4 regions of the Hydrogenispora ethanolica genome follow, and region 4 is predicted to be linked to each of the others. Evidence: riboswitches for the same ligand, from Rfam matches in the RefSeq annotation. Region 4 holds a riboswitch; each other region holds the start of a gene.
What was found. Region 4 has a riboswitch for S-adenosylmethionine ahead of EDC14_RS06635 (trans-sulfuration enzyme family protein). Riboswitches for the same ligand answer to the same signal wherever they lie in the genome.

Region 1: linked by a shared signal. The riboswitch ahead of EDC14_RS16625 (homocysteine biosynthesis protein) and the one ahead of EDC14_RS06635 (trans-sulfuration enzyme family protein) in region 4 are both predicted to bind S-adenosylmethionine.
Region 2: linked by a shared signal. The riboswitch ahead of metA (homoserine O-acetyltransferase MetA) and the one ahead of EDC14_RS06635 (trans-sulfuration enzyme family protein) in region 4 are both predicted to bind S-adenosylmethionine.
Region 3: linked by a shared signal. The riboswitch ahead of metK (methionine adenosyltransferase) and the one ahead of EDC14_RS06635 (trans-sulfuration enzyme family protein) in region 4 are both predicted to bind S-adenosylmethionine.

Annotation. Positions count from the first base shown of each region.
Region 1 is NZ_SLUN01000022.1:10,515-13,955, forward strand. Features, by position in the region: gene EDC14_RS16615 (UPF0280 family protein) at 1-437, opposite strand, end outside; gene EDC14_RS16620 (NIL domain-containing protein) at 491-901, opposite strand; gene EDC14_RS16625 (homocysteine biosynthesis protein) at 894-2,066, opposite strand; SAM riboswitch class I at 2,132-2,235, opposite strand; gene EDC14_RS16630 (cofactor-independent phosphoglycerate mutase) at 2,672-3,441, shown strand, end outside.
Region 2 is NZ_SLUN01000008.1:74,573-78,013, reverse strand. Features, by position in the region: gene cysK (cysteine synthase A) at 1-730, opposite strand, end outside; gene metA (homoserine O-acetyltransferase MetA) at 902-1,819, opposite strand; SAM riboswitch class I at 1,892-1,993, opposite strand; SAM riboswitch class I at 2,203-2,316, shown strand; gene EDC14_RS08675 (homocysteine synthase) at 2,454-3,441, shown strand, end outside.
Region 3 is NZ_SLUN01000022.1:47,939-51,379, forward strand. Features, by position in the region: gene metK (methionine adenosyltransferase) at 51-1,229, opposite strand; SAM riboswitch class I at 1,291-1,396, opposite strand; gene trxA (thioredoxin) at 1,467-1,784, opposite strand; gene pyk (pyruvate kinase) at 1,913-3,331, opposite strand; gene EDC14_RS16840 (acetyl-CoA carboxylase carboxyltransferase subunit alpha) at 3,391-3,441, opposite strand, start outside.
Region 4 is NZ_SLUN01000005.1:211,451-214,891, forward strand. Features, by position in the region: gene EDC14_RS06625 (fused MFS/spermidine synthase) at 1-143, shown strand, start outside; gene EDC14_RS06630 (LacI family DNA-binding transcriptional regulator) at 303-1,355, shown strand; SAM riboswitch class I at 1,449-1,548, shown strand; gene EDC14_RS06635 (trans-sulfuration enzyme family protein) at 1,619-2,755, shown strand; gene EDC14_RS06640 (trans-sulfuration enzyme family protein) at 2,801-3,441, shown strand, end outside.

The DNA.
Region 1 (3,441 bases), on a different contig from region 4:
CCGGCATAGACGGCAATCATCCGTTCTTTGGACGAACGCAGGAAAATATCGCCGCCATTCTCGATAATGAATTCGGATATGTCGGGAAGGTCTTGGGCGATCATCCCCGCAACGGCGCCGGCCACCGCCGCCATGGGACCCACCTGAACCCGGCTCGAGACATCGATCATCCATTGGACGATGGGATAGGCTGTCGAATCCGGCGGATAGGGAACGAGCGTTTTCGCAAAAAGCGGATGGTGATAGATATATTCTTTTAAATGACGCCGCAACTCCAACAGTAATTTTTTTACCCGCTCCTCCACGGCCTGATCGCTCAAAATCCATAAATCGCTTTCACCAATAACCACTCTGGAACGAATTAAGTCGCCGGCGTGGTAAGCCCGATAATCCCTTTCAACGTCCGTCTTTTTTAAGTACTCCGGATCTTTATCCATTATAAGTATTCCTTAACGTGAAAATGCCGTAACACTGGCACTATCTTAAAAACTTAAAAAGTCGCCTGAATAATCTGCATGGGGCAAGCCTTTACGCATGATTCACAAACAATGCACTGTTCCTTGTCAAAAGATAACTGCCAGTCCGGAGCGGCGATAGTGAGCGCCTTGGAACGGCACACTGCCGTGCAGGCCCCGCAGTGAATACACTCGGCTTCATTCCACACGATTTCCTTCCCTATCGGCTCGACGTGAACTCCTTGAGAAATAATATACTGGATGCCCGCTTGGATATTGGCTTCGGAACCGTTGGAAAGCTCGATGACCAGTTTCCCTTCTTCTCCGGGCGTGATCTTCGCTTTTAGGATATTGATTGCCAGATCAAACTCCTTGACCAAATGGTAGGTTAACGGCACCTCTGTCAAACTGGGCGGGAATGAAAGAACGATTCTCGTTTTAGGCATGTTGGGAAGCCTCCTTGGCGTGGATCTCCAATGAATTCAGTTTGTTTTCTAACGGCAAAGCTTGAACGGGTTCCGTCAATGTAAACTGACCAAGGGTAATCCACTCTTTCAGGATAGCGGCGATCCGACGAGCTTGATAAAGTGATGACAAAGGCGCAGTAGGCACTGATTTTCCCTGAACGGTGACTCTTCCGGAGCGCAACTGTTCATAACTTACCAGGCCATAGTTGGGTTTACTGCGTTCCGGGACACTATAGTCGACAATCGTCGTCTGAATCTCCCGGTTGGAAATGGCGGTAAAACGCAACATTTCCTCATCCAAAATCGGTATGGGAATCCCCACGCCGACGTACATCGTGACTCCGTAACGATCAAATAGAGCAGCCCGTAAAAAATCGCGTTTCATCTCTTTCAGGTTCCCGATCAACGCCAATGTCCCGGCGCTAGAAAGCGGCACGCCGTTTTCGGCCCTTTTTTGCAGCGGATTGTGTTGCGTTCCTTCCCATGCTACGTACCCAACCGTTCCGCCTAAAAAGATGCGGGTGCCGATTCCAATCGTTCGATAGTACGGATCATTTAGTAATGGGCTGAGTTCGCCGGATGTAGAATAAGTAACATTGCCGAAATTCGGCAGCAAAGTTCCCATGTAGGTATAGATGGTCTTAGAAGACGAATTCACTGCCGCCGCATAGTTTTGATAGACATTCCGCGGATTAAATAAATAAGCTTGATTCAGGTCTTGCAAGGTAATATAGGTATGAATCTCTTTGCGCGGATAGCAGTCCGTCCCGTAGGATAACGCTTTTAACTCCACCTGTTTCCCGCTGATTAAGTCTTCAATGACATGAGCACCGCCATATTGAAAGCCTTGAGTCTCCGATAGTTCGGTGGCGCCGATATAGGCATCGACCGCGGCGACTCCCGCATAAGCCGGTACATTATTGAGCGATACCTTGCTCATGCGAATGGGCGGATCCGAATGGCCAAAATTTAAAAAAGCCCCGGAAGAACACATCGGGCCAAATGTGGCTGTTGTCACAACATCGATTTCCGCTGCGGCCTTCTGATAACCCTTCTCCTGAACCAGATCGATGATCTCTTCAGCCGTAACGACTACGGCCTTTCCCTGCTTAATCTTTTCATTAATCTCCGCATAACTTTTCACACGGCGACACCTCCAAGTTGCATAAAATAAAAAAGCCTCAATAAAGAGGCATAAAAGCGAATAACCTCTCATCTGCCAGGATTCCCTGCTGGATTTGGCACCAGTTCGCTCTCACACGAAGGTTGCCGAGGTCTCATCGGGCCAGTCCCTCCACCTCTCTTGATGAGGATATGAATGAATCTAATTTAATAGTATATTATTTTGATCAAGAATCGTCAAGGATTTAAATAAAATTATTTATTTTGACTTTTTTGCCGAAAATGTTCCCTATGGCATTCGCGGGCTTACTTTGATAACCGGTACTCCTGAAACTGTTTGTCAAAATCAATCCGGACGGGTACCTGAGCCCGAAATCGAGTTAAAAATAAAATTCCGGAGGCAATGAGACAAATGAGGCAAATCATGAAATAAAAAGATGCGGGTTGGCTTTTCATTTGATTACCCTTCTCTCTACCGCGATTATCATTTCAACCGGTTCGCTCCGAAACTTCTTGAAAGTTGGCGCTTCAAAATTAAAAATGAAATCATAACTTTATTGAGCGGGGTTTAATGAAATGTTATAATTTTTACAGTTTCATATTTTATCATACCGGGACGGTGATTTCATGAAGTATTTAGTAATCCTGGGCGATGGCATGGCGGACTATCCGGTTCCCGAATTAAACGGTCAGACGCCTTTGGAAGTTAGTCATAAACCCCAGATGGATTTTTTGGCAAAGCACGGCACAGTCGGTTTGGCGAGGACCGTCCCAACGGGGATGCCCCCCGGAAGCGATGTGGCCAATTTGGCGGTAATGGGTTATAATCCCCAAATTTATTATACCGGACGTTCTCCGTTGGAGGCGGTCAGCATCGGAGTCGATCTCAGCCCGTCCGACGTGGCCTTCCGCTGTAATCTCGTGACCTTGTCGGAGGATGCCGATTATTCCGCCAAAACAATGGTTGACTACAGTTCCGATGAGATTTCCACTGAGGAGGCCGCTGTATTAATTCAGGATATCGGAGCCCAGCTTGGCAACGATCAGATCCACTTTTATCCCGGAATCAGCTACCGTCATTTGATGGTGTGGCACGGGGGCCCCACCGCTTCCCGCTTGACCCCGCCCCATGACATTTCGGACCGCCCGATTCATGACCACTTGCCGAAAGGCGACGGCGCCGCGCAATTATTGGAATTCATGGTACAAAGCGCCGACATCCTCAAAAACCATCCCGTCAATCTCCGGAGAATCCAGCGCGGATTGCGGCCGGCAACCTCCATTTGGCTCTGGGGCCAAGGCACCAAACCGAATATTTCCAGTTTTCATGAAAAGTATCAGCTGCATGGTTCGGTAATTTCGGCGGTGGATCTGGCGAAGGGCTTGGGTATTTGCGC
Region 2 (3,441 bases), on a different contig from region 4:
AGATCTCATCGATAATCGAACGATTCAAGATATCCGGCACAAATCCGGCGCCGATTCCTTGCAGCATATGCGGACCCGGGGTTCCTCCCGACAGAACCGGGGAATTGAAAGGTTCCACTGCGATAACTTGAAGGCCGGGTTTCCGCTCTTTTAGGACTTCCCCGACTCCGGTGACGGTGCCGCCCGTGCCGACGCCCCCTACAAAAATATCGACCTGGCCGTCGCTGTCTCGCCAGATCTCCTCCGCAGTGGTCCGGCGGTGAACCGCGGGGTTCGCCGGGTTCTTGAACTGTTGCGGAATGAAGGAGTCCGGTATTTCCGCGGCTAACTCCTCGGACTTGCGGATCGCGCCTTTCATGCCTTCGGGTCCGGGAGTCAGGACCACCTCCGCACCCAGCGCTTTCAGAAGATTCCGCCGTTCGATGCTCATCGTCTCCGGCATGGTCAGAATTAACCGGTATCCTTTGGCCGCCGCCACCATGGCAAGGCCGATCCCGGTATTGCCGCTGGTCGGCTCGATGATCACCGAGCCTCGTTTTAAAACGCCCCGTTCTTCGGCATCCCGGATCATGGCCGCTCCGATCCGGTCTTTGACACTGCCCGCCGGATTAAAATATTCGAGCTTGGCAACGAGTTTCGCTTCCAATCCGTGCGCGCGGTTATAATTGGCCAATTCCAGCAGCGGCGTATTGCCGATCAGGTCGATCAGGCTGCAGGCAATCTTCGCCATCATAATCCCTCCCTGAAGTATTCGAAGTATTCATTGCTGGAAGATATGTCGCATTGAACACTCCAATGGATTGCGACCTATTTTCCCTAATTCATCAGATGGTTGATCAAAGACTTTTTTCATCTTACTATAGCCATCATAATTTTTCCTACCGGAGTTGTCAATGTCAGCTCACTCAATTGCATTGAGATCGTAGGGAGTCTCCTGATACACATAGTAATTCAGCCAATTGGTGAATAAAAGATTCGCATGGCCCCGCCAGCGCACGATCGGCGGCTGGCTGGGATCATCATTGGGATAATAGTTCCGGGGGATACTGACGGTCATGCCCTTCGCGACGTCCCGGTCGTATTCCCACTTCAAGGTCAAGGGATCATACTCGGCGTGGCCGGTGACAAAGATCCGGCGGCCGTCTTTACTGGCGACAATATAGGTTCCCGCTTGCTCCGATTCGGCCAGGATTTCCAATTCGGGCACCTTCAGGATGTCTTCCCGGCGCACCTCGGTATGGCGGGAGTGGGGCGCCAAAAAACAGTCGTCGAAGCCGCGCAGCAATTTTACATACTGCTTGGTAACGCGGTGGCTGAAGACCCCGAACATTTTGCTGGCCAGCGGATACTTGGGCACTCCGTAGTGGTAAAACAGACCGGCTTGCGCCGCCCAACAGATATGCAGCGTAGAAAAGACGTGGTGCTTGGTCCATTCCATGATTTGGCCCAACTCTTCCCAGTAGGTCACTTCTTCGAAATCCAGCTGCTCGACCGGAGCGCCCGTAATGACCATTCCGTCAAACTTCTGGTCCTGTACTTCCCGAAAGGTTTTATAAAAAGCTTCCAAATGTTCCGGAGCGGTATTTTTGGACTGATGGCTTTCGGGAAACAACAGGGTGATGTCGACCTGCAGCGGCGAATTGCCGAGCAGCCGCAACAACTGCGTCTCCGTGGTGATCTTGGTAGGCATCAGGTTCAGGATCGCGATCCGCAGCGGCCGGATGTCCTGATGAAATGCGCGGTCCTCCGGCATGACGAAGATGTTCTCATTCGTCAGCGTCTCGGTAGCCGGCAAATTGTCCGGGATTTTGATGGGCATGGAAAGACCTCCTTGAAAGTAGTATTCGCAAAAAAACCTCTTCCGAAAGGAAGAGGCTTGGTTGGCTCGTTCCTCTCATCTCCCAGGTTTCCCTGTAGGAATTGGCACCGCGCGACGCTGCCGCCGGTTGCCGAGGGATCATCGGGCCTTTCCCTTCCCCTCTCTGGATAAGAGCGCTTGCTTATGATTATTGATCAAAATTATAAGTATTGCCATATCATTAGTCAAGTTAAATTCGAAACTTCCGCCAAGTTTTTGGGCGGACGCCAGCGGGTTTTCCCATCCGCTGCATGCAAAAATTTTACTTGACACTTCATCCGGCTTATAATATAGTATATACAAAATATTCCTATTAAATTTATAGGAATTGACAAGATTAGAATACCTTATCCAGAGAGGTGGAGGGACTGGCCCGAAGATGCCTCGGCAACCATCGTGATATCCAGACGACATGGTGCCAATTCCAGCGAAACTGAGCAAGTTTCGAAAGATAAGGGGGTTTAAAAAAGCTACCCCCTTTCTTGACAAAGGGGGTTTTTATTTTTGGGAAGAACTAGAAGCCAGCCCTCGTCAGCTCCCTGCCAAACCCCACGATTTGAACGGCCATCGACTCATTACGAAGGAGGAATTATCCATGTCCAACAATTATCACTGGGAAACTCTCGCGGTACACGGCGGCCAAGAGGCCGATCCGACCACCGGAGCGCGGGCGGTGCCGATCTATCAGACCTCATCGTACCAATTCAAAGATACCGAACATGCCGCCAATCTTTTCGGCCTGAAGGAGTTCGGCAATATCTACACCCGGCTGATGAATCCCACCTCCGATGTTTTCGAAAAACGCCTTGCCGCGCTGGACGGCGGCGTCGGCGCCTTGGCGGTGGCCTCGGGCCAGGCCGCGATCTCGCTGGCGATTTTAAACATCGCCCAGACCGGCGATGAGATCGTCTCCGCCGACAATCTTTACGGCGGCACCTATAACCTATTCCATTACACATTGGCGCGGCTTGGAATCACCGTCAAGTTCGTCGATTCCAGCGATCCGCAGAACTTCGAAAAAGCCATCACCGAAAAGACCAAAGCCATTTACGGCGAATCCATCGGCAATCCGAAGCTGGATGTCCTGGATTTCGAAGCGGTGGCGGAGATCGCGCACCGGCATGGCCTGCCGTTTATCGTGGATAATACCTCCACTCCCTACCTGATTCGCCCGATCGAACACGGCGTGGATATCGTGGTTTACTCCGCCACCAAGTTCATCGGCGGCCATGGCACTTCCATCGGCGGCGTCATCGTCGATTCCGGAAAATTCGACTGGACGAACGGCAAATTCCCGCTGATCGCCGAGCCCGACCCGAGCTACCATGGGATCAATTTCGTGGAAGCGCTCAAGCCCATCGGCAACATCGCCTATATTCTGAAGGCCCGCGTCACGCTGCTGCGCGATCTGGGGCCCGCGCCCTCGCCCTTTAATTCTTTCTTATTCTTGCAAGGCCTGGAGACGTTACACCTGCGGATGCCGCGCCACAGCGAAAATGCCTTGAAAGTCGCGACGTTCCTCAAAGAGCACCCCAAAGTCTCCTGGGTCAACTACCCGGGGCTGCCGGACAGCCCGCAATATC
Region 3 (3,441 bases), on a different contig from region 4:
TTATTATCGCTTATATTGCCACCTTTGACCCATCCTACACGTCAAAAGTTTTATTTAAGAAATGCCACTTTGTCCAATTTTTCCCAAGGAAGATCCAAATCATTCCGACCGAAGTGTCCATAAGCAGCCACTTGCCGATAAAGCGGTCTACGCAATTCTAAATTACGAATAATCGCCGCAGGGCGTAGATCAATATATTTCTTTATTAATTCAACGATCTCCATATCGGGAATAACTCCGGTGCCAAACGTATCCACCATGATAGATACCGGTTTGGCAACTCCGATGGCATAAGAAACTTGAATCTCACATCGTTTGGCAAGCCCCGCGGCTACAATATTCTTTGCGGCATAGCGCGCGGCATATGCAGCAGACCGGTCCACTTTGGTAGGATCTTTTCCGGAAAATGCTCCGCCGCCATGGCGAGCGGCCCCGCCGTAAGTATCTACAATAATTTTGCGACCAGTTAAGCCTGAATCTCCTTGCGGTCCTCCCACGACAAATCTACCGGTTGGGTTAATATAATATTTAGTACGTTCATCAATTAAATGACCGGGGATTACAGGTAATACTACTTTTTCGATGATCTCTTTTTCAATCTGGTCGTGCATAATGCTTGGATCATGTTGTGTTGAGATAATAACCGTATCTACCCGTACCGGGATATTATTTTCGTACTCTACAGTAACTTGACTTTTTCCATCCGGACGTAAATAATCCAATTCATTTGCTTTACGAACTGCCGCTAAACGGCGCGTCAATTGATGCGCCAGTGATATTGGCATGGGCATATACTCAGGAGTTTCGTCACAGGCGAAACCGAAGACCATTCCTTGATCGCCAGCTCCGGTTGCCTCGATTTCTTGCTCGCTCATTTCACCTTGTTTCGCTTCCAAGGCTTTATCAACACCTAAAGCGATATCAGGTGACTGTTCATCAATTGATGTAAGGACTGCACAAGTTTCACTGTCAAAACCAAATTTAGCGCGGGTGTATCCGATTTCGCGGATAGTTTGACGCGCAATTTTGGGAATGTCCACATAACAATTAGTGGTAATTTCCCCCATCACCAAAACTAACCCAGTAGTTACAGCAGTTTCACAAGCGACTCTGGCATTCGGATCTTGGCTGATTATCGCGTCTAATACAGCATCGGAAATTTGATCACAAATTTTATCCGGATGCCCCTCCGTTACCGACTCAGAGGTAAATAAATGTTTTTTAGTCATTGGCAGCAACTCCTTTATCCTTACTAAAAAATAAACCCTTCCACTTTGGAAGGGAAAGACAGGCTCATCTTCCCAGAACTTCCTCCGGGGGGAATTAGCACCCTGCGGAATAACCCCGGGTTGCTGGGTATCATCGGGCCCTATCCCTCCACCTCTCTTGATGAGTATAAAATTAATAGAAATAACTCGTAAGCATTATATCGAAAACTAGAAACCTTGTCAAACTTTATCTGAATTTCAGGCTAAATGCTTGGTAATTTCTGCCACAAGTTCTCGTTTTTGACGGAATCCTACTAATCTTAGCACCGGATTACCCTTAACAAACAGACAAAGCGTCGGGATACTCATTACAGCAAATTGTCCTGCTAACTCCTGATTTTCGTCAACATTGATTTTCCCGACCTGAATTTTACCCTCAAATTCTGCCGCAATCTCTTCAACAATTGGCGCTACCATGCGGCAGGGACCACACCAAGGTGCCCAAAAATCAACGAGTACCGGTAATTGGGATTCCATGACAGTATTTTGAAAATTATTCTGATCAATAGTGATCATAACGTTCACCTCTGTTAAAGTTCCCTCGTCGAGAAACCAAACTCTCGCTAAAGATGACGAAGGTGCAAATATGTTCAAGAGTGCAAGAATGACTCTGCGCCATTATGGCGTACTAAAAGTTTAACCAATTATTCGACATATAGAACTTGTAATAAATTGGTGGAACCAGGAATTCCAGTACGTACTCCAGCGGTAATGACCACCAAATCCTTACTTCGAATGAATCCGGTCTTTTTAGCTGCTTCAATGCTAACATCAAGCATCTCGTCAATATCATTGGCGGGGGGAACAATTACCGGGAACACGCCCCAAGATAAAGCTAGTTGTTGAGCTATTCGCAGCGAAGGCGTAACAGCCACAATCGGTGCCTGAGGACGATATTTCGAAACCGTTCGGGCGGTACTCCCCGATTGAGTTGAACTAATGATTGCCGCTGCTTTTAGATCTAATGCGGTTTGACAGGTCGCATGGCTTATGGCGTCACTGACAGTTGGAAAAGAACTAACCTTCTTTTTAGCGAGAATATCTTCAAATTTCAAAGAATTCTCAATACTCTTAGCGACTCGGGACATGATCTCAACCGCAGTAACCGGATATTTTCCTACGGCAGTTTCAGCGGAAAGCATAATTGCGTCTGTTCCATCCAGGATTGCGTGGGCGATATCCGTCACTTCAGCCCGGGTCGGCCGAGGGTTTCGAATCATTGACTCCAGCATCTCCGTGGCAGTAATCACAGGTTTCCCTGCTGCATTGCAAATTTCAATTAAAAACTTTTGAATCAGCGGAACCTCTTCGGGAGGTACTTCCGTGCCTAAATCGCCCCGAGCCACCATAATGCCATCACATGCTTGTAAAATCTCCTCACTATTGCGGAAGCCTTCTTCATTTTCAATTTTAGCGATGATCAGTTGATCTCCGCCAAGTTCATTAACGAGTGCGCGGATTTCCGCCAGATGCTCCGCTTTTCGGGCAAACGACACCGCAATAAAATCGACTTTTTGCTGGATGACGAATTCTATGTCGGAACGATCTTTTTCCATTAAAGCCGGGAGATTGACGGATACTCCGGGAAGGGTTACTCCCTTTTTTGAGGATAATTCACCGCCATTCAAGACTTCGCATTTCAGTTCATGTCCTTCAGCTCCAATAACCGAAAGTTGTATCATTCCATCCGCTAAAAAGATGGTGCCGCCAATCTTAACATCCTTAATTAAGGTTGGGTAGTCTACATAAATGTATTCGGGATTCCCGTCTTTTTTGGGATCAACGGTCAAATGAACTTGAGTTCCTTCGACGAGCTGAATCGGACCAGGATTAATTTTTCCGGTTCGGATCTTTGGTCCCTGAATGTCGGCTAAGATACCGATCGGGGTTCCTAATTTAGCTGCAATTTCTCGGACCAGCTTAATTCGTTCCGCATGTTCATCATAAGAGCCATGGGAGAAATTTAAGCGGGCAATATTCATGCCGGCTTTGATCAATTTCTCCAGAACAACCGGATTGGTGCTCGCTGGACCCAAAGTACAAATGATTTTAGTTTTTTTCAAGAGGATCCCTCCTAAATACCGGCCAATCATGTTGGCATCCCTATAAGCAGCGATGAATATTAATCTTCCAAATAAACGCCATAGTGACGGAAACGATTATACCGATTATC
Region 4 (3,441 bases):
GCCGGATCCGCGAGGATGTGCCGTCCTATGCCCAGACGCTGGTGGATGAGCCCCGTTTGCGCAAGAATGGCTGGTACGAAGGGTTGTCGCTGCTCACCGACGATTACGCGCCGGTGGATACCTTGCAGAATCCGTTGCTGTAAACCGCGGCCTCATGGACGACCGGCGGGAAAACGATGGAAGTTGTTGCTCCGCCCCCGGCGCTCCGGTATAATGGGGAAGTATAACGTTTTAGCAAGCTGATGGGCAGCGCGCCGGGGCATAACGCCCAAGGCGCGCTGCCCATTCGAGGTGGACTGGCGATGACCATAACCATTAAAGACCTGGCGGAGATGGCCCGGGTCTCCACCGGCACCGTTTCGCGGGTGATCAACGGCGGTCCCGGCGTGGGGGAAGAGACCCGCAAACGGATCTTAAAACTCATCAAAGAGCTGGACTACCAGCCCAATGCCTCGGCCCACGGCCTGGCGGCCAAACGCTCGGGCAATATCGGGGTGATCATCCCGCATACCGGCGGTTATTCCATGGCCACCGCCTATTGGCCGGGCCTGTTGACGGCGATCACCGAACGGGCGGCCGCTCAAAACTATAATGTGCTGCTCTCCACCGCCCGGTCCGAGGAGGACGTGGCTTCAGCCTATCAGTCGATCCTGAAGGGCCGGCGCATCGACGGGCTGATCATCGGCGCGGAGCAGTTCGGCGACAAGCAACTGGCCGAGCTCCTGCTGAAGGATTTCCCCTTCGTGATGGTGGGCAAGAGCGTTAGCATCTCCCATTACTATGTGGATGTGGACAACGCCGGCGGGGCGCGGCGCATGACCGAGCATTTGATCGGCTTGGGCCACCGCCGCATCGCCATGCTGGCGGGGCCGGAGCATTACCCCAGCGTCATCGCGCGGGTGGGCGGTTTTCGACAGGCCATGGCGGCCGCCGGGCTCGACCCGGGGCTGGTTTACCACTGCCCGTACTGGACCTTGCGGGCCGGCGAGATCAGCCGGGAGATCATCCGCTCGGGGATAGGGGTCACGGCGATTTTTGCCGCTGCCGGCGACTTGGTCACCGGGGTGTTACAGGCGGCCCGGGAAGAAGGGCTGCGCTTGCCGGAGGACCTGGGCGTGGCGACTTTTGACGATCACCCGCTCTACAATTATTTCGCGCCGGCTATCAGCGCGGTCCGCCAGCCCATCGCGGCGCTGGGCGAGGCGGCCGCCGTTCAATTGTTCCGGCTGATGCACGGGGAGATTCCCGAGGAGAAGGGGATCGTCCTCCCGACCGAATTAGTGATCCGGGCCTCCTGCGGCCGGCCGGGCTTGAAAACGGAAGCCGGGCGGGTCGCGCCGGAAACCACCTCTTGACGAAGCGGCCGGATTATGGTAGAATAATCAGAAATTACTGATAAATTCCATAATTTTAGTGGGTATTCCAATTTCATATTCGACCGAAACAGACTCTTATCGAGAGAAGGGGAGGGACCGGCCCAATGAACCTTCGGCAACCTTGTGCGCGAGCAGGGTGCCAATTCCGGCAGGGTAACCTGGCAGATGAGAGAGGACAGCGCGTTCATGCAGGCCTCTTTCCACCGGAGAGAGGCTTTTTGGTTTGACGAGGAGGAAGTCCGATGAAGATCGAAACCGTTCTGGCCCATGCGGGCCTCTGTACCGACGCGCCGACGGGGGCGGTGAGCACCCCGATCTACCAGACCGCCACCTTTCGCCATCCGGCGTTGGGCGTGAGCACGGGGTATGATTATTCCCGCTCGGTCAACCCGACCCGCCAGGCGCTGGAACAGGTCCTGGCCGAACTGGAACGGGGCGACCGCGGCTTCGCCTTCGCCTCGGGGATGGCGGCGCTCACCGCGGTGCTGATGGCCTTCTCCGCCGGCGACCATATCGTGGTCTCGGACGACCTTTACGGCGGAACCTACCGGCTGCTGGAGCGGAACTTCAAGCCGTTCGGGATCGCCGCCAGTTACGCCGATGCCACCGCCTTGGAGGCGCTCGAACGGGCGGTGCAGCCCGGCCGGACCAAGGCGCTGCTGATCGAGACGCCCACCAATCCGCTGATGAAAGTGACCGACCTGGAGCGGGTCATCGCCCTGGGCCACGGGTTGGGGCTGGCGGTGATCGTCGACAATACCTTTATGACTCCCTACCTCCAACGCCCGTTGGAGCTGGGGGCCGATTTGGCGGTCCATAGCGGCACCAAGTTTTTGAGCGGCCACAACGATCTGCTCTCGGGGATCGTGGTCGCCCGGACCCCGGAGTGGAGCGAGCGGATCCGCTTCGTTCAGAATTCCACCGGCGCGGTCCTGGGGCCGCAGGACAGCTGGCTGATGCTGCGCGGCCTTAAGACGCTGGCCCTCCGGCTGGAACGGCAGCAGGCCAACGCCGCCGGAATCGCCCGCTGGCTCGCGGCGCACCCGGCCGTGGGGCGGGTGCTCTACCCGGGCTTGCCGGACCATCCCGGCCACGCGATCCTGGCCCGCCAGGCCTCGGGCTTCGGAGCGATGCTCTCCTTCACCGTGAAGGATCCGGCCCAGGTGGAACGGCTCATCAACCGGGTCCGGGTGATCACCTTCGCCGAGAGCCTGGGCGGGGTCGAGAGCCTGATCACTTACCCGGTCCGGCAGACTCACGCCGACATTCCGGCGGAAGTCCGGGAGCGGATCGGAGTGACCGACGACCTGCTGCGGCTGTCGGTGGGGATCGAAGCCCTGGAAGACCTCATCGCCGATCTGGAACAGGCCATGCAATGACGCCGGGCCGGCTGTCCCCCGGAATATTTCGAGGAGTGAATCGTGATGAAATATGCCACCCGAATCCTGCATAACGGGAATGAACTGGACCCGCGCACCGGCGCCCTGAGCATCCCGATCTATCAAGCCTCCACCTTCCACCAGCCCGATGTGGAGCATCCCGGCGCTTACGACTATTCCCGCTCCGGGAATCCGACCCGGGAGGCGCTGGAGAACACCCTGGCGGCACTGGAGAACGGGACCCACGCCTATGCCTTCGCCTCGGGGATGGCCGCCACCGCCTCGGCCCTTTCCATTCTGGAGCAGGGCGACCATATTGTGGCCACCGAGGATATCTACGGCGGCTCCTACCGCGTCCTGAACCGGTTCTTCAATAAATTCGGGCTGGAGACCAGCTTCGTCGACATGACCCGGCTGGAGAACATCGAGGCGGCCATCCGTCCCAACACCAAGGCGCTCTTTTTGGAGACGCCCTCCAACCCGCTGCTGAAGATCACCGACATCCGCGGGGCGGTGGCCATCGCCAAGGCCCACGGGCTGCTGACCCTGCTCGACAACACTTTCATGTCCCCTTATTTCCAGCGGCCGCTCGATCTGGGGGTCGACATCGTCGTCCACAGCGCCACCAAGTTTCTGGGCGGCCATAGCGACGTCATCGGCGGCGCGGCCATTACCCGCTCACCGGA